DNA from 4 places in the Gracilibacillus sp. JCM 18966 genome. Region 4 is predicted to be linked to each of the others. Evidence: riboswitches for the same ligand, from Rfam matches in the RefSeq annotation. Region 4 holds a riboswitch; each other region holds the start of a gene.
The links. Region 4 has a riboswitch for thiamine pyrophosphate ahead of thiD (bifunctional hydroxymethylpyrimidine kinase/phosphomethylpyrimidine kinase). Riboswitches for the same ligand answer to the same signal wherever they lie in the genome.

Region 1: it holds a riboswitch for thiamine pyrophosphate, as region 4 does, so the genes downstream of both, tenA (thiaminase II) here and thiD (bifunctional hydroxymethylpyrimidine kinase/phosphomethylpyrimidine kinase) in region 4, are expected to answer to the same signal.
Region 2: it holds a riboswitch for thiamine pyrophosphate, as region 4 does, so the genes downstream of both, ACZ5N5_RS11450 (thiamine phosphate synthase) here and thiD (bifunctional hydroxymethylpyrimidine kinase/phosphomethylpyrimidine kinase) in region 4, are expected to answer to the same signal.
Region 3: it holds a riboswitch for thiamine pyrophosphate, as region 4 does, so the genes downstream of both, tenA (thiaminase II) here and thiD (bifunctional hydroxymethylpyrimidine kinase/phosphomethylpyrimidine kinase) in region 4, are expected to answer to the same signal.

What each region holds. Positions count from the first base shown of each region.
Region 1 is NZ_AP043883.1:3,271,599-3,276,065, reverse strand. Features, by position in the region: gene ACZ5N5_RS15915 (M20 family metallopeptidase) at 1-1,103, shown strand, start outside; gene dapA (4-hydroxy-tetrahydrodipicolinate synthase) at 1,187-2,077, opposite strand; lysine riboswitch at 2,270-2,451, opposite strand; TPP riboswitch at 2,631-2,737, shown strand; gene tenA (thiaminase II) at 2,817-3,506, shown strand; gene ACZ5N5_RS15900 (ECF transporter S component) at 3,499-4,089, shown strand; gene ACZ5N5_RS15895 (ABC transporter ATP-binding protein) at 4,094-4,467, shown strand, end outside.
Region 2 is NZ_AP043883.1:2,396,608-2,401,074, reverse strand. Features, by position in the region: gene ACZ5N5_RS11465 (thiazole synthase) at 1-641, opposite strand, end outside; gene thiS (sulfur carrier protein ThiS) at 645-848, opposite strand; gene thiO (glycine oxidase ThiO) at 864-1,988, opposite strand; gene ACZ5N5_RS11450 (thiamine phosphate synthase) at 1,981-2,604, opposite strand; TPP riboswitch at 2,718-2,817, opposite strand; gene ACZ5N5_RS11445 (ferritin-like domain-containing protein) at 2,955-3,398, shown strand; gene ACZ5N5_RS11440 (amidohydrolase) at 3,578-4,467, shown strand, end outside.
Region 3 is NZ_AP043883.1:1,913,865-1,918,331, forward strand. Features, by position in the region: gene ACZ5N5_RS09210 (6-phospho-beta-glucosidase) at 1-443, shown strand, start outside; gene brnQ (branched-chain amino acid transport system II carrier protein) at 497-1,816, opposite strand; TPP riboswitch at 2,474-2,571, shown strand; gene tenA (thiaminase II) at 2,689-3,372, shown strand; gene ACZ5N5_RS09225 (acetylornithine deacetylase) at 3,385-4,467, shown strand, end outside.
Region 4 is NZ_AP043883.1:1,785,319-1,789,785, reverse strand. Features, by position in the region: gene thiE (thiamine phosphate synthase) at 1-500, opposite strand, end outside; gene thiM (hydroxyethylthiazole kinase) at 500-1,306, opposite strand; gene thiD (bifunctional hydroxymethylpyrimidine kinase/phosphomethylpyrimidine kinase) at 1,306-2,130, opposite strand; TPP riboswitch at 2,224-2,332, opposite strand; gene lepB (signal peptidase I) at 2,397-2,945, opposite strand; gene ACZ5N5_RS08530 (CynX/NimT family MFS transporter) at 3,131-4,309, shown strand; gene ACZ5N5_RS08525 (hypothetical protein) at 4,423-4,467, shown strand, end outside.

The sequences.
Region 1 (4,467 bases), 1.5 Mb from region 4:
ATATAGATAGTGGGACTTCTGACAAAGCAGGGGTGGATAGGATAGGGGCATTAATGGCAACATTATATCGAGCCTTAGGGCTAGAGGTTAATGTATTTCCGGAAGCTGATTATGGAAACCATTTAGTTGTAAGGGCTTCCCAACAACATAAACCAACTATCCTAATTATTACACATATGGACACAGTTTTTGAAAAAGGAACGGCAAAATTGCGTCCATTTCTAGTGAAAGACAACCGTGCATATGGACCTGGTGTTATTGACATGAAAGCAAGTCTCGTTGCTGTCTATTTTGCAATGAAAGCTTTGAAGGAAATAAAAAGTAAGGCCTTCTATGATGTAGAAATATTATTAACTAGTGATGAAGAAATTGGTTCAGTTACTTCGAAATCGTTGATTGAATCCCATGCCAAGGATAAAAAATTTGCTTTAGTGATGGAGCCAGCTCGAAAAAATGGTGCTATTGTGTCAGCTAGAAGAGGGAAGGCTCATTATACATTGGAGGTATTTGGGAAGGCAGCTCATTCTGGTATCGAACCAGAAAAAGGGAGAAGTGCGATAGAGGAGCTTGCTCATAAAATTATTCAATTACATGATATTACCGATGAAGAGAAAGGTATTCATGTCAATGTCGGGATCATTGAAGGAGGTAGCTCTGTTAATACTATATCTGACCATGCTTCTGCGGAGATTGATGTAAGATTTCGAAAACAGGAGCAAGCGGATCAAATTGAGCAGAAGATAGAAGACATTACCTCTCATGCAGATATTGAAGGAACAAAGGTACGATTAGAAGGGGAGATTAACCGTCCTCCAATGGAGAAAACGGCGAAAACCGAAAGTCTTCTTCGTATTATCCGCAAGGTAGGGGATGAGCTTCACATAAAGATAACAGACACCGAAACTGGTGGTGGTTCAGATGCTTCTTTTACTGCGGCGATCGGAATACCAACGGTTGATGGATTGGGACCAGTGGGTGGAAATGCACACCGTGAGGATGAATATTTAGAAATAGATTCATTCTTACCTAGAACAATCTTGTTAGCAGAAGTGATAAAACAATTACATCGAAAAATAAATCAAACGAAAAAGCCACAATCATGAATGATATGCTCCCCTTTAAGTAGACAGGTTAAAAATAAAAAATCTGTTACTTGAGGGGAGTATTTTTATGTCCAATAGATCCTTTATCCTACAAAATAATTCTTTTGCAGATAATGTAAATCCTGATGTAATGTATTCAATTCTTCTTCGTCTAAAGGTATGAGTGGAAGTCTTACGGAGCCAACATCCATTCCAAGCATGGCTAATGCTGATTTAACGGGTACGGGATTTGGTGCTTTAAACAATGCTTTCATGATCGGTAATAGCTCTTGATGTAGACGTGCTGCCTTCTTCGGGTTCCCTGTTTGATATTGTGTAATCATCTCCTTCATTTCATTCCCAATAATATGGGAGGAAACCGAGATAATTCCTCTTCCACCTATTGCAAGCATTGGTAGTGTTAGACTATCATCTCCACTATAAAGAGAAAAATCTTCAGATGTTTCATGAATGATTCTCGTCATGGCATCTAAATCACCACTAGCTTCTTTTACAGCTACTATGTTTTTGATTTTGGCTAATTCAATAATAGTTTCAGGTAATAGATTCACACTCGAACGTCCTGGAATGTTATATAACATAACTGGTAAGGTAGTTGCTTTAGCGATAGCTTCAAAGTGTGCATACATCCCAGCCTGTGATGGCTTGTTGTAATACGGAGTAACAAGCATTACGGCATCGACACCTAGCATTTCGGCTTGTTTTGTTAACTCGATGGATGCTTGTGTATTATTCGAACCAGTACCTGCTATAACAGGAATCCGTTTATTCACAACTTTTACAGTAAATTGAAGGAGAGAAAGAATTTCGTCTTTGGATAATGTTGGTGATTCTCCTGTAGTACCAGCGACTACTAATCCTTCTGTTCCATTACTAATTAAATAATTAATTAAATGTTCTGCTTTGTTAAAATCAATTTGTCCGTTTTGATCAAATGGTGTGACCATTGCTGTTACGACACGTCCAAAATTCATTTTAGCCTTCACCTCTATTCATATTTTTAAAACAATTTCGCTACGTAAAATGAATAGAGCTTATCCCATCATCAAACCTTTTTGGAAAACTAATAACAGATCATTAAGTTTTCGCCTAATTACTATCAGGTTAGACAGCAAAAAATGCAACAATGAAAGGGTATCATTGTTGCACCGTTATTTGATAATGATGCGTGAGATAGCCCTCCATATAGCTTCTTCGACTATATGACAGCCCGACATTTCTTAAATGAAGGACCAGTGACTAAGATGATGCATTCCTAATCACTTCGGCAAATCCCCCTTTCTGTAATCATCACAGGCGACATCTCCTCCGATTACATACTAATGGTCATTGCACCTCTATTCTCAAACTATTCAATTGTTTTAAATGTTGGTTACTACTATAACAAAGTTTATCCATAGATGCAATAGATAAAAAGTTTAAAAGATGAATAGAAAATAATGGATTCTCTCTTAATGAAACAAATTTAAAGAATAGCTTGACAAACTGGAAAAATTTGATATAGTTATACACGAATTAAATAAAAACGCATTCCACTAGGGGTGTCTTTTAAAGACTGAGATTAAAGTTTTACTTTAAGACCCTTAGAACCTGATCTGGTTTATACCAGCGTAGGGAAGTGGTACGATATCCGTTATTTTCTGCAGGTATAACCACTATCCTTACGTATTTGGTAGGATAGTGGTTTTTGTGTTTCCTGGGAGGAGAAGAAAAATGAAATTTTCAGAAAAACTAAGAAAGGAAGTAGACCCTATTTGGCAGGAGAGCTTCCAGCATCCATTTGTCCAAGGAATTGGAGAGGGAACATTACCGGTAGAGAACTTTAAGTACTATGTCCTACAGGATGCTTATTATTTATCCCATTTTGCAAAAGTTCAAGCACTCGGTGCAGCTAAAGCAAATTCTTTTGAAACGACAAACCGAATGGCCGCACATGCCCAAAGCACTTATGAAGCAGAACATGCGTTACATGAATCATTTACAGAGATTTTAGGGATTACGGAGGAAGAGATCAAAGCATTTCAGCCTTCTCCAACTGCTTATGCCTACACCTCTCATTTATATCGAGCAGCATATGACGGGCATTTAGGGGATGTGATTGCAGCTATTCTACCGTGTTATTGGCTTTATTATGAGGTTGGAGAGGTTTTGAAGAATTGTACTCCAGATCATCCTGTTTATCAAAAATGGATTTCTACTTATGGCGGAGAGTGGTTCAAGCGGTCAGTGGAGGAACAAATTAATCGGTTAGATGAAATTGCTTTATCCGTTACAGATTCAGATCTAGAAAGAATGAAACAGCACTTTGTCATAAGTAGTCGTTATGAACTTATGTTCTGGGAGATGGCCTATCAACTTGAATCCTGGCAATCAATAGGAAGAAAAGAGGGAAAATATGTTTAAAAAGCTAACACTTACCGATATTCTTGTTACAGTTGTTATTGCATTAGTCTTCAGTGTCATATATAAAATCTGGGGACCGCTCTATAGCGCGGTTTCGGTTTTAGGCTTACATATCGATCAATTACTGTACGGAATGTGGTTTATGGCGGCAACCGTTGCATTTTTAATTATTCGTAAGCCTGGCGTCGCTTTGTTAGCAGAATTGGCTGCAGCACAAGGAGAATTCTTATTTGGTGGTCAATGGGGTATTTCATTATTATTATACGGCCTCGTTCAAGGTCTTGGTTGTGAAATAATATTCGCTATTTTCCGTTACCGAAGCTATCATATTTTGGTCATGTGCTTAGCTGCAGTTGGTGCGGCAATCGGCTCTTTATGGCTCGATATTTATTATGGGTATATCACGGAATTAGCTTTATGGAATCTGAGTTTGCTCGTTTTTGCTAGAATATTGGGGTCTATCGTAATCACAGGAATCTTTGCATACTACCTTGTAAAGGCATTAGAAAAAACGGGTGTAACAAGACTAGTTCGACCATTGTCCAACAAGCATTACGAAGCGCTAGATGAGGAGATTAGGTGAAAGAATGAGTACCATTGCTATCGAAAAACTACGTGTAAAATTTCCTGAAGAGGAATCCTTTTTATTTAAGGATTTCTCTCTCTCCATTCGAAAAGGGGAGAAAGTACTCATCCTTGGTCCTTCAGGATCGGGAAAATCGACTTTATTAAAAATTTTATCAGGGTTGGTACCAAAATCGATGGAAATCCCCATTAAATATACATCACGAGAGCTCTCAAATTCCTGGGGTTTTGTCTTTCAAGATCCAGATTCTCAATTTTGTATGCCTTATGTCGATGAAGAGCTTGGTTTTGTGCTAGAAAATCTCGGGATACCGCATGATCAAATGAAGGAATTATTACATCGTTACCTAGTAGAGGTCGGATTAGAACTAGAAGA
Region 2 (4,467 bases), 610 kb from region 4:
GGATTATCCGCCCCAGAAACTGCCGTATTTAACAAAACACCATCTGCTCCTAATTCCATTGCTAACGCTGCATCACTAGGTGAGCCAATACCTGCGTCCACGATAACTGGGACCTTTGCTTGTTCGATTATAAATTGCAAGTTTAATGGATTTACAATGCCTTGGCCACTTCCAATTGGAGAAGCTCCTGGCATAATAGCGTGAGCACCTAATTCCTCTAATTTACGTGCTAGTACAACATCATCCGAGGTATATGGCAATACAGTGAAGCCTTCTGTCAATAGAGCTTCTGTTGCTTTTAATGTTTCTACTGGATCTGGGAGCAATGTTTTGGAGCATCCAATAACCTCTACTTTCACCATATCACATAACCCTGAAGCATCAGCTAATTTAGCGATTCGAACTGCCTCTTCTGCATTACTTGCTCCTGCTGTATTTGGCAAGAAAGTAAATTTTTCAAGGTCGATTTTTTCAAGAAAATTGGGTTGGTTTGGATCAAAAATATTCATTCTCCGAACAGAGAAGGTTAATACTTCTGTTTGGGACACCTCCACCGCTTTTTTCTGCACATCAAAATCCGAGAATTTACCTGTTCCTAAAAATAATCGTGAGTTAAATTGATACTTTCCTATTGTAAGCATTGCTCATCCTCCTCCTACAAAATGAACGATTTCGATTCTGTCACCATCGTTTATGATAGTCTTCTCATGGTCCTCTTTTTTCAATATTTGCTGGTTATGTTCTACAATCAAAGATTTGTTCCTTAGCTCTAAATGTTCGATCAATTGCTGTATGCTATTCACACTGCTATTAACTGTTAAATCATTTCCATTGACCAAAAGCTTCAATCATTTCACCTACCTTCATGTAAATGCTTTTTGAAATCGATGAAGAGAAAAATTCTCCTTATATGCTGCCTTTACTTCTTTTCCTTCTATTAAATCGGCCATAAACTCACCCGTAATAGGTGAAAGCAAAATACCATTTCTAAAGTGAGCATTTGCCATATATAAACCTGCTATATCGGGTACTTCTCCTAGAAAAGGGAAGCCATCTGCTGATTGTGGTCGTAATCCCGACCAAAAGCCTTCCATTTTTGCCTTCTTCAAACATGGCAAAATCTTTTGAGCACGAGTTAATAATTGATAAATTCCTTCAACACGCACTTCTTTATCCCAATCGTTAGGCATAGAAGTCGCACCAATGATGATTCTTTGCTTACTCTTAGGAACGAGATAACAGCCATTGGTAACTATTGTTGATTCTACCTTCAGCTCTTCTGTGATTAACGATAAGCACTCCCCTTTTACAGGTGAAATAATATACGGATCTGTTAAAAAAGGAAGCAAATGATTTCCGCCTACTCCTGTTGCCAATATTATTTGATCTGCATAATAACAACATTGATTTGCTCTTACTCCTTGAACTTGCCCATCTTTGATCAGAAGTTTAGTTACAGCCGTATATTCCTTTATTGTTGCTCCATTGTTTCTTGCAGCAAGAGCAAATGCTATTGTTAAATCTGGTGCTGACACCTGACCGTCATTCGGTAAGTATAATGCTGTTAGAAAATGAGAGGTAATATTTTTTAGTTCCTTAACTACCTCATCACGCCCTAAAATATATGCCTCTTCGCCTGCATCAACTTGGAAACGAGCGATTTCCTCTAATTGCTGCCATTCCTTTTCATGGAAGGCAAGCTTATACATCCCATTGTTCATATAATGGATATCCACGTCACTTTGATCCTTTAGCTCTGTTGCTAACCCTGGAAAAAGGGAGCGACTTTCTCTTGCAAATCGAAACAAAGGAGAATCCTCTGAAAATTCCGCTTGTGCTCCGAGCATTCCAGCAGCAGCACTTGATGCCTCACATCCTATTTTGTTTTGTTCCAATACTAAAACGTTATACCCCCTTTTCGTTAATTGATACGCAATTGAGCAACCTATGACACCAGCACCGACAATGATTTGATCATAATTATTCATACCTATCCCTCCTTGCTTCCTTCAACACTTTCCGGTATGCCTTTACAGCTTGAAGAGGTTGAGCTGCCTCCCATATTCCAGACATTATCGCAATGCCACTCGCATTACATTTCAGTATATCCCGTGCTAGAGCTGGAGTTATTCCACCGATTGCATAAACTGGAATTGCAACACTGTCTATTAACCTATTAAGTGCAATTAATCCTCTTGGAACCTGGTTAGGTTTAGAATTACTAGCAAAAATATGTCCATACAACAAAAAATCTGCACCTTCTTCTTCTGCTCGCTTTGCCTCTTTTACGGAATGAACAGATTTCCCACATAACATGGATGGAAAATGTTTTTTTACTGCAGATACACAAGCACTATGGTAAGCAAGCTGCACCCCAGCGCACTTCATCATGTATGCTACATCGATCCGATCATTTATGATGATTTTGGATAGAGGGAACCCAATCCCTATTAATGAATTAATAGAATCCATTAATTGTTTTGCAGTTTTTTCTTTTTCTCTAATATGGAGAAAGTCAATATCATGTTGGATTTCTTTAAGGATAGGGAGATGTTGGTTAGAAAAATTCCCATTAGATATTAAGTGCAGATGTTTCTCGATCAAAATCTTTCACTCCTTTGTCACACGCAATGGGAAATGGAAGAAAAACTTAAATTGAAACGTAAATAGCCACTTATCTAATAAAGACAAGTGGCTTGATTATGCTAAAAACATGCAAAGCTATTCTACCACTTCCCTACGCTAGTGTTAACCAGATCAGGTTCAAAGGGTCCGAAATAATCCGTCTCAGCCTTAAAGGCTCCCCTAGTGTTCGTTATGAAGTTAGTTGCTTACAGGAAAAGAATAGCATAGATTCACGGATTTGCCAATAAGGGAGTTTTTTTATGTTTAATTTTAAAATTTAAGGGTAGACATATAATGGAAGATTAAAACGTGAAAGGATGTTAGCTAACATGGCACAAGATGAAAAAAAATTACAAGAATTAATTGATGGATTAAATGTAGACTTAGCGAATGAATATGCTTCTACTATTATGTATACCTATCATGCATCTGTAGTATCTGGGTTGTATCGCTCCTTATTAAAGCCTTTCTTTGAAGATGAGATTGATGATGAGATTGGACATGCCCTATATTTGTCAGACAAGATCAAAACATTAGGCGGGACTCCAACTACGACACCAGCTAAAGTAGAACAATTAACAGATGTAAGAGCAATGCTTGAAGCAACATTAAAAGCAGAAACCGAGACAATTGAACGCTATGAAAAAAGGAAACAACAAGCAGAAGAATTAGGTTTTACAGAGCTTGTCGTTAAATTAGACGATATGATCGCAGATGAAACAGGACATAAAGAAGAAACGCAAAGACTTCTAGCTGATAAAAGCTTCTTTTAGGAAAAACCTGACTTCTTGCGATGCCTTTATGCTTTTCTAAAATGTAAATACCCCCCTTTTTATATAGATTAATGTTAGCCCGGGCTCACAAGCTCGGGTTATTTTTTTTAGCTTGAGTCACCATGCACATCTAGAATACTGTGATATAATGAGAAAAAATGTAAGAGGATGATGCATATATGCTAAACAATCTTTTTATAGAAATAGACCAACATTATGATGAGATGGTAAATATGCGAAGATATTTGCATCAATACCCTGAGCTTTCCTTTTATGAATACAAAACCGCTGCCTTTATTGCAGAGCACTATCAGAGACTAGAAATACCATACCAAGCAAATGTCGGTGGAAACGGTGTTGTCGCTACACTAACTGGAGGCAAACCTGGTAAGACCATCGCATTGCGAGCAGATTTTGATGGACTTCCCATCCAAGATGAAAAAAAGGTGGAATATCGTTCCAAAAGTCAAGGTGTGATGCACGCCTGTGGCCACGATGGTCATACTACGACACTGTTAACCATTGCAAAAATATTTAAACAATATAAAGAAGTTATTCCTGGCAAAATTGTTTTTATCCATCAGCATGCTGAGGAAGTCGCACCTGGAGGCGCAAAACCAATGATTGATACAGGAATATTAGATGAGGTGGAGCTTGTATTTGGAACACACTTATGGACAAATACGCCATATGGAGTTGTGCAGACAGCACCTGGAAATTTTATGGCTGCTGCCGATAAGTTTACGATTAAAATTAATGGAACCGGTGGTCATGGAGGTATTCCACATCAAACCAAGGATCCTATCGTGATAGGTTCCCAATTAATCGCAAATCTTCAGCAAATTATTAGTAGAAAGCTTGATCCATTAGCCACAGCCGTTCTATCCATCGGTACCTTTCATGCAGGGAATGCTTATAATGTAATACCAGATTCCGCAATCATTGAAGGTACTGTAAGAACGCTTGATTTAAAACTACAGCGGTTCATCATCTCTGAAATGGAAAGGATCATCAAAGGTACTTGTCATAGCTATGATGTTTCCTATCATTTTGATTACCAAAAAGGATA
Region 3 (4,467 bases), 130 kb from region 4:
CATACTATTCAGATGCTGCTTGTGAAACCATTGCGTCTATTTATGCAAATAAAAATACACAAATCGTCGTGTCTACGAAAAATAATGGAGCTGTGCCTGATCTTGCCCCAGATGATGTAGTGGAAGTATCTGCTTATATTGGTGCTGCAGGTGCACGACCAATCGCCTTTGGATCCTTTGAACCGGCAGAAAAAGGCTGGTTGCAGCTAATGAAAAGCATGGAACTTTGTGTAGAAAAGGCAGCAGTGACAGGTGATTATGGCGTATTATTGCAAGCATTTATCATCAATCCTCTAATACCTAGTGGAGAAACGGCAAAACGTGTGTTAGATGAATTATTGCTCGCTCATAAAGAGTATTTACCACAATTTGCTGAGAAAATAGAGGAACTAGAGACTGCAGAAGTAATCATTAAAGACGAAATTGCGAGAAATTTAAATTAATAAAAGAAAGGAGCTTCTCATAAGTAAAAAACTATTGAGAAGCTTCTTGTCCATTAAGAAACGTCTTTTTTGATCACACTACAACCATATCCTATTATGCCCCCAACAATTGCTGGAGCTATCCACCCTAGACCTTGATTATATAGAGGGAGAATTGTTTGAAATAAATCATTCACTGCCACAATTTTCAGCCCTGCAGCATTTAATCCATCGAACAATGAAACAATAAAGGTAAATAATATACTAGCTTGATATATTTCTTTTTTTCCTTTAAAGAGAGGATGGAGAAATGTTAAGATCATCAAACACATTGCCATTGGATAAAGCATCGATAAAACTGGAACAGAGAACTCAATAATGGTCGTAAGTCCAAAGTTAGAAATGACGGCACCGAGTATTGTAAAAATAATCGCCCAGATTGAATAGGAAATTTTAGGTATGATTTGATGAAAATAGGATGCACAAGACGTTACTAGACCAATACTTGTTGTTAAACAGGCTGCAACGACAATTACTCCGAGAATGATTTTTCCATACGAACCAAAGTAAAAAGCAGAGGCAGCAGCTAATATTGAACCACCATTCTCCATATAGCCGATTTCTTCGACACTAATTGCGCCAAGGTATGCAAGTGAAGAGTAGACAATACCTAGAAGAAGTGCTGCAATTAGTGCAGCTTTCGATGTCGAGATGATTAGCTGCTTTTTCGTGCTATAACCGATGTCCTTCATCGCATTAATAATAATAATTCCAAAAACAAAGGCAGCCAACAAATCCATCGTTAAATAGCCTTCTTGAAAGCCTGTGAAAAAACTGTTCGAGATATAAGCATCTGTCGGTGGTTGGATTTCTCCAATTGGATTTAGAAAGGAAACTATAATTAATAAGGCAATTACCACTAATAGGAGTGGAGTTAACACTTTTCCGATTATATCGATTAGTTTCTTCGATTGTAAGGAAAAATATAGTGTGAAGCCAAAGAATACGATCGTAAAAATAAGTAAGGCAACATTACTTGTCTGGTTACCGAAAAAAGGCGCAATGCCCATTTCATATGCAACGGTATTGGTTCTCGGTAGAGCAAAAAAGGGACCAATAGTTAAATATAAAGTGACAGTGAAAATAAGACCATATATTGGGTGTACCCGACTTGCTAATGACTGTAAGCTCTCTTTTCCTGAAATAGCAAGTGCTAGGACGGTGAGCACCGGCAATCCGACACCTGTAAATAGAAAGCCTAGGTTTGCTAGAAATAGGTTTTCTCCAGCAGCTTGTCCTAATAATGGTGGGAAAATTAAATTACCCGCACCAAAAAATAATGCGAAAAGCATAAATCCTATCGTGATAATACTTGTTGTGTTTCGTGATGACATAATAACCTCCGCAACAATTAATGTTTCATTTATATGAAATGTTAAGCTTTTATTTTTATTTTCAAAATATTTAAATAATAGCATGTAATTATTCGAAAAGCAATGATATTTATTGATAATTTGAAAATTAGTCATTTGTTCCACTTACAATACTTAGATAGATAAATTTGGATTTATTGTAATATACCCCAAAATCTCCTTCTTTCCTATTTAAATTGGTTGCATTAATTGCTGGTCTTTCGGATTATATTTAGTAAATTTACAAATTGTCATTAATAAAAAGTAAAATTATTACATAGTTTGTAAAAATAAATAATTCTTTACTAGTTATTTACGAAGACTTTACACTCAGCATTTATAATGAACAACAGATTTTTATTATCTACAAACAGAGTTGGCGAATGATAAGGAATACAGAGATTACTTGTGATTAGTAAAGAATAAATCAACAATGCAAGCAGATGTCCAGGTTAGTGAGAAGGACAAGATCACATTATCGACATGTGTAGTCTGTTAGGTCCTGAACAGGGTAGGCTCGTGATTCATGATAAGATAAAGAGCGAGGATGTGCTACACGACTAAGTGACCTCCTTATTTCCAATTAATTTGTCATTCTATAATCGATGTCTTATACTGGTAGGGAATAAAAAAATAAGTAGATTCGACTAGGGGAGCATGTAGGTGCTGAGAGATTTGATCGACCCTTTGAACCTGATCTAGTTAACACTAGCGTAGGGAAGTGGAATTGGCAGTTTGTGCATAGACGAATCATTGGCTATGTATGTTCAACCCATCTCCTTACATTGGTGATGGGTTTTTTGGTTTGTCACGGGATGTTACCGCCTAGTCGGAAATAAAGAGGAGGAAATAAATTGAATCAATTATTTACGGATCATCTTTGGAAAAAGGTGGAACCAATTTGGAGCTCTTACTTAGAGCATCCTTTTGTGAAAGGCCTTGGAAACGGTACTTTAGAGCAGGATAAGTTTAAGCATTGGTTAAAGCAGGATTATGTCTATTTAATGGATTATTCGAGACTATTCGCATTAGGGAGTGCGAAGGCAGAAGACTTAGAAACGATGACTATATTTGCCAAGCTACTACACGGTGTGCTTGATCTTGAAATGGATTTACACAGAAAATATGCGGCTGATTTTGGTATAACCAGAGAGGATCTCGAGTCCACAGAACCTTCCGCTATTACTACTGCCTACACTAGCTATATGCTAAATGTATCTCAGCGTGGAGGGATAGAGAATGTCGTCGCATCGGTACTTGCGTGTGAATGGAGTTATAATTTTATCGGTAAATCACTAGCAACATGGCCAGGAGCATTAGATGAAAATTTTTATAGTAGCTGGGTGAAGATGTATCAATCTCCCGAATTTACAGAGCTTGCAGAGAATTGCAAACATTTAATGAACAAAATGGCAAAAGGAAAATCAGAAGAGGATTTAACTAGACTAGAAGAGATTGTCATTCGAACAAGTCAGTTTGAATATATGTTCTGGGATATGGTAGAAAAACGAGAAGATTGGCCAGTAAGCCTAAATTAGGAGGAATAGCTTATGATTGATTTAGTCGATGAACACGCGCAGGAGTTAAAAGAAATATTAGCAAAATTGATTAGCTTTCCTACTGTTAGCCCACCAGCTAGAAATACAGAAGGAATTCAGTCCTATATCGCCAATTTTCTAGAAAAGGAAGGATTTGATACAACGAGGTGGGATGTCTTTCCACAGGATCCTAATATGGTTGCAGTGAAAAAAGGTGAGGAAAGTAGTTCATACAATAGCTTGATTATAAATGGTCATGTGGATGTTGCTGATGTTGGGGATAAAGCAGATTGGACAGTGCCGATATTTGAATTGACAGAGAAGGCTGGCTTCGTCTATGGTCGTGGTGTTTCCGACATGAAGGGAGCAATTGCTGCTACTTTGTTCGCAATGAAACTATTAAATGAGCAAGGTATCTCATTAAAAGGAGACTTACAGATTCAAACGGTGATCGGTGAAGAGGTAGGAGAAGCAGGGACATTATCCTGTCTGGAAAAAGGTTATACTGCCGATTTTGCACTAGTTGTCGATGGAAGTGATCGAAAAATCCATGGTCAAGGAGGTGTAATCACTGGATGGATTACTGTAAAAAGCAAGGAAGTTTTTCATGACGGAATGCGTGCAGCTATCTTACAAACATCCGAGGGTGCAAGTGCAATAGAAAAAATGATGAAAATTATTGCGAGCTTACAAGATTTGGAGCAAGAGTGGGCAGAAACCAAACAATATCCAGGCTTTAGAAAAGGAACAACTACAATTAATCCTGCGGTCATAGAAGGGGGCAGACATGCGGCATTTGTAGCAGATCAATGTAGTCTATGGGTGACTGTACATTTTTATCCGAATGAGAGCTATCAATCGGTGGTGGCGGAAATTGAAAATCACCTGAGAAATTCAATAAAAGACGATCCGTGGTTCCAAGAAAACCCGCTCCTCTTTCGTTGGGGAGGGAAATCTATGCTAGAAGAAAGAGGAGAAGTTTTTCCTTCTGCCGAAATTAGTAAGGATCATCCTGCAATCCAAATGCTCCAACAATCCCATCAAAAAGTGGAACAATCAAAGGCGATGATAGGTATGTCGGAAACCGTTACAGAT
Region 4 (4,467 bases):
ATCGCCACAATTGGCAAATCTCCGACTTGCTCACGAATATTCCTTAAACCATCTTCTCCTATTGGCTGCTTTGCATCCTCCTTTGTATTCGTCCCATATATGGGGCCAACTCCGATGTAATCTGCTCCATCCTCTTTTGCTTTAATTGCTTCCTTTTCATTCGTTGCAGAAACACCAATAATCCAATGATCCGGGCATCTGCTTTTCACCTGTACAAAAGGTTCATCCTCCTGCCCAATATGAACACCATCTGCCCCGATTTCTAGCGCGAGATCGATATCATCATTAATCAGAAATGGGACATCGTACTGGTGACAAAGCCCTTTCATCTTCAAAGCCATCTGCTTCTTTTCCTCTCCGATGAGTGCTCCTTTCCCTTTTTCTCGAAATTGGAAAAGGCTCACTCCTCCTTGAAGGGCTTTCTCCAATACCTCTAATGGATCTTGTTCTGTATTATTCGTTCCTAAAATAAAATAAACCTGCAAAATAGACGGCTTCATCAAAAATGTTCACTCCCGAATGTTCCCATTGAAATACGTGATTTTCTCTCAAAAGCCTCCATGTTTAAATGATTCAGTTGATCCAAGAAGTTGATTTGAAAACTGCCTGGCAAATTGGACTGTTGGGCAGCTTCTTCAGCAGCAACCCCGTAATAGCTGATGGCTGTAGTAGCTGCGGTTAAGACATCCTTCTCTACTGCTAAAAATGCCCCAATCACAGCGGATAATAGACAGCCTGTACCTGTGACTTTTGTTAGCAATGGATGACCATTAGTGATCCTATATCTTGATAGCCCATTTGTCACTACATCCACTTCCCCTGTTATCGCAATATTTGTATTAAATTTTTTAGCAGCAAGTGTTGCAAGATTTTCGTTCTGAAGGTCACCCGTCACATCAACCCCCTTCACTTTTACCTCCATACCGGCTAAATTAGCAACCTCACCAGCATTTCCTCTTATAATCGTTACATCTACTTTGTCTAATATTCTTAAAGCAGAGGATGTGCGAAATGTAGTTGCTCCTACACCTACTGGATCTAAAACGACGGGCACTCCCGCTTTATTAGCTGATTTACCTGCAAGGATCATGGCATCCACCTGATCTTGCGTCAATGTACCAATATTTAAAACGACCGCATCCGCTATTTGAGCCATTTCCTCTATTTCTTCTTTAGCATGCGCCATAACAGGTGATGCACCTATTGCATATAAGCCATTTGCTGTAAAGTTCATCACTACTTGGTTGGTAATATTATGAATTAATGGTTGCTTTTCCTGTAATAGTTGAATCTGTGTTAGCTTCATTATTCCATTTCTCCTCTATTTGGTAATCCTTTTAGTCGATATCCCCAATGATTAGTTGGGCCATTCCCTTTGCCCAGTAACAGAGAATGTTGAATAGCCTCTGTAATAAATTCTTTTCCAAGCCCCACCGCTTCGTTAATTGATTTACCTTTAGCTAGCTCGGCCGTAATGGCTGCTGAGAACGTACAGCCTGTTCCGTGGGTGTGAGGTGTATCGATTCTTTTCGTACTGAAATAATCAAATTGAGCCCCATCATATAATACATCCTTCGCATCGCCATCAAGATGTCCACCTTTCACTACAGCCGCTTTTGCCCCTAATTGATGGACCAACACTTTGGCTGCTTTTTCAGTGTCCTTTTGTGAGTTGATGGAAAAACCTACTAGAAACTCTGCTTCTGGTACGTTTGGCGTAACAACCGTTGCAAGTGGTAGGAGTATATCTCGAATAACCTCGCGAGACTTCTCTTCCATTAATGGATCACCACTTTTAGCAATCATCACTGGATCAATAACAAATGGGATTTTACTGTTTGTAAGTTTTTTTGCAATGAGCTCCATCATCTCAATGGTAGCAATCATTCCAGTCTTGACGGCGTGTGGGGTAATGTCCTCCCATACCGCATCAAACTGTTTTTCTATAAAATCAATGGGGAGATGCTCTACTGCCTTTACCCCCATAGTGTTTTGTGCGACAACCGATGTAATGACACTCATTCCATAGACTTCTCTTTCCTGAAATGTTTTTAGATCTGCTTGGATCCCTGCACCACCAGAAGGATCTGTACCGGCTATCGTTACTGCACTTACTATTTGATTGGACATAAACCTTTCTCCTCTCTTTTTACGAAATGAAGGGAAATAAAAAAACCGCCCCTTATATAAATGGAGCGGTTATTTATTACATCAATCTATCACTTTTGACCGACTCCACTTCCCTCCGCCAGCTTTAACTAGTTCAGGTTCAAAGGGATCAAGAAGAACTATTCTTATCTCAGCCATTCCGATGGCACCCCTAGTGGAATTTTTGTATTCAATTAATTCTAATAAAACATGTGAGTTCCATTCTGTCAAGAAAGCGATATATATGTCTAGTTGATCCACCCAATCGAATCGAGTGGCCAGATTCTCATTTTCACATCTCCAATAATGGATTCCTCATCAATGAATCCAAAGGAGCGACTATCCTTGCTCACACGACGATTATCTCCAAGCACAAAGAATTTCCCATCAGGAACTGTTTCTTCACCTGTCAAATTATAGAGGGTAAAATCATTCGTTAAGCTTTCCCCTTCAGGTAGCGTTTCTTTGTATGCTGTCAAGTAATCTTCTTTATATTCCTTGCCGTTTATGAATAAATGGTCATTTTTCATTTCGATACTATCACCTGGAATACCAATTACTCTTTTAACATAATTATCTTCAGAGTCCGGGGCTTCGAAAGCTATTTCGTCAAATCGCTCTATTTCACTTATCTTACTTAAAATAATGCGATCCCCATCCTGTAAATTAGGCATCATGGACTCACCCTTAACAATAGATGGAGTGAATAAAAAATGGCGACAAACTAGAACAATAACTACTGCTATTAATAGTGCTTTTAACCATGAGAGTAATTCTGATATAAATTTGTTATCCATAGGTAACCTTCTTTCGTCTGAACTAAGGAAATTTTTTTTATAAAGTTTTTGTGCTATCCTTTATAGGGTATTAGCTTACCATTTTTCTATCTATGAATTACGAAGATAGATAAGGTGTTCTTCTATTATATTAACATAATTTGTATGTGAATTGATATTAAAACTTATGAAACAGGTGAAAATCAATGCAGTTAACTAAAAAAAAGACAGTGCTTTTAATCATTGGAATTATTATACTTTCCTTCAATTTACGTCCTGCCATTACATCGGTTGGACCTATAATAGGTATGATTCGTGATGATTTATCCCTTAGTAACTGGAGCGTAGGGTTCATTACTAGTCTACCACTACTGGCATTTGCCTTCATGTCTCCAATTGCACCAAGGTTAGCAAATCGAATTGGAAATATGCGTGCATTACTGATTGGATTAATTATTTTAATGAGTGGAATTTGGATCCGATCCATTGCAACAATCGCTCTTCTCTATCTCGGAACCACGTTGGTTGGCGTTGGTATTGCGATCATTAACGTTATTCTTCCGAGTCTCATAAAAGGGAGCTTTCCTAGTAAAATTGGTATCATGACAGGAGTATATACAACCTGTATGTCTACATTTGCAGCAGCTGGATCTGGTCTCAGTGTCCCACTAACATCTGGTATAGATCTCGGCTGGAAGTTGTCCCTGGCAAGCTGGAGTGTTATAACAATAATTGGAATAGCTATTTGGCTATTTGTGATGAAGAACACCCCAGCTGAAAAGGATTTAAAACTATATGAGCCTAGTGCTAGAAAGATGCTCAAATCTGGTATTGCTTGGCAGGTTACCATATTTATGGGGCTTCAATCCTTTTTATTTTATGTGACGATTTCATGGCTTTCTGAGATTCTGATCGCAGATGGATTTTTACCATCAACGGCCGGTTGGTTTGTCGCCTATATGCAATTTATAAGTCTTCCAGCAACCTTTCTTACCCCTATTATTGCTGGTAAATTAAAGAATCAAAGAAGTCTCGTTCTTGGTTTCGGTAGTGCAGGAGTTATCGGCTATATTGGGTTACTATTTCACTCATCCATCATCCTAACAACAATTTCGATCACGCTTATCGGTTTTACGTTAGGCTCTAGTATTAGCTTAGCATTAGCACTTCTAGGTCTACGGACAAAAAATGCCAGACAAGCTGCAGAGTTATCAGGGATGGCCCAGTCATTTGGATACCTTTTAGCTTCTGTAGGACCAATTATCGTTGGATTATTATTTGATCTTACTGGAAGCTGGGATAATTCTCTTATGGCCATTATCCTTGTAACGATCGTAATGATTGGCTTTGGTATTGGTGCTAGTCGCAACAAATATGTTTTATAAGGTGAAGCTTATCTAATTGATTAGACTCCGATCTTTCACTTGCTTTACGAATTGTCATCTGAAGCGTATAATGAACATATAATGAGAATGGTTTAAAAATGGAGGGATTAGAATTGAAAAAATATGTTGCCCTCATCTTCTTGTTCACTATTCTTATT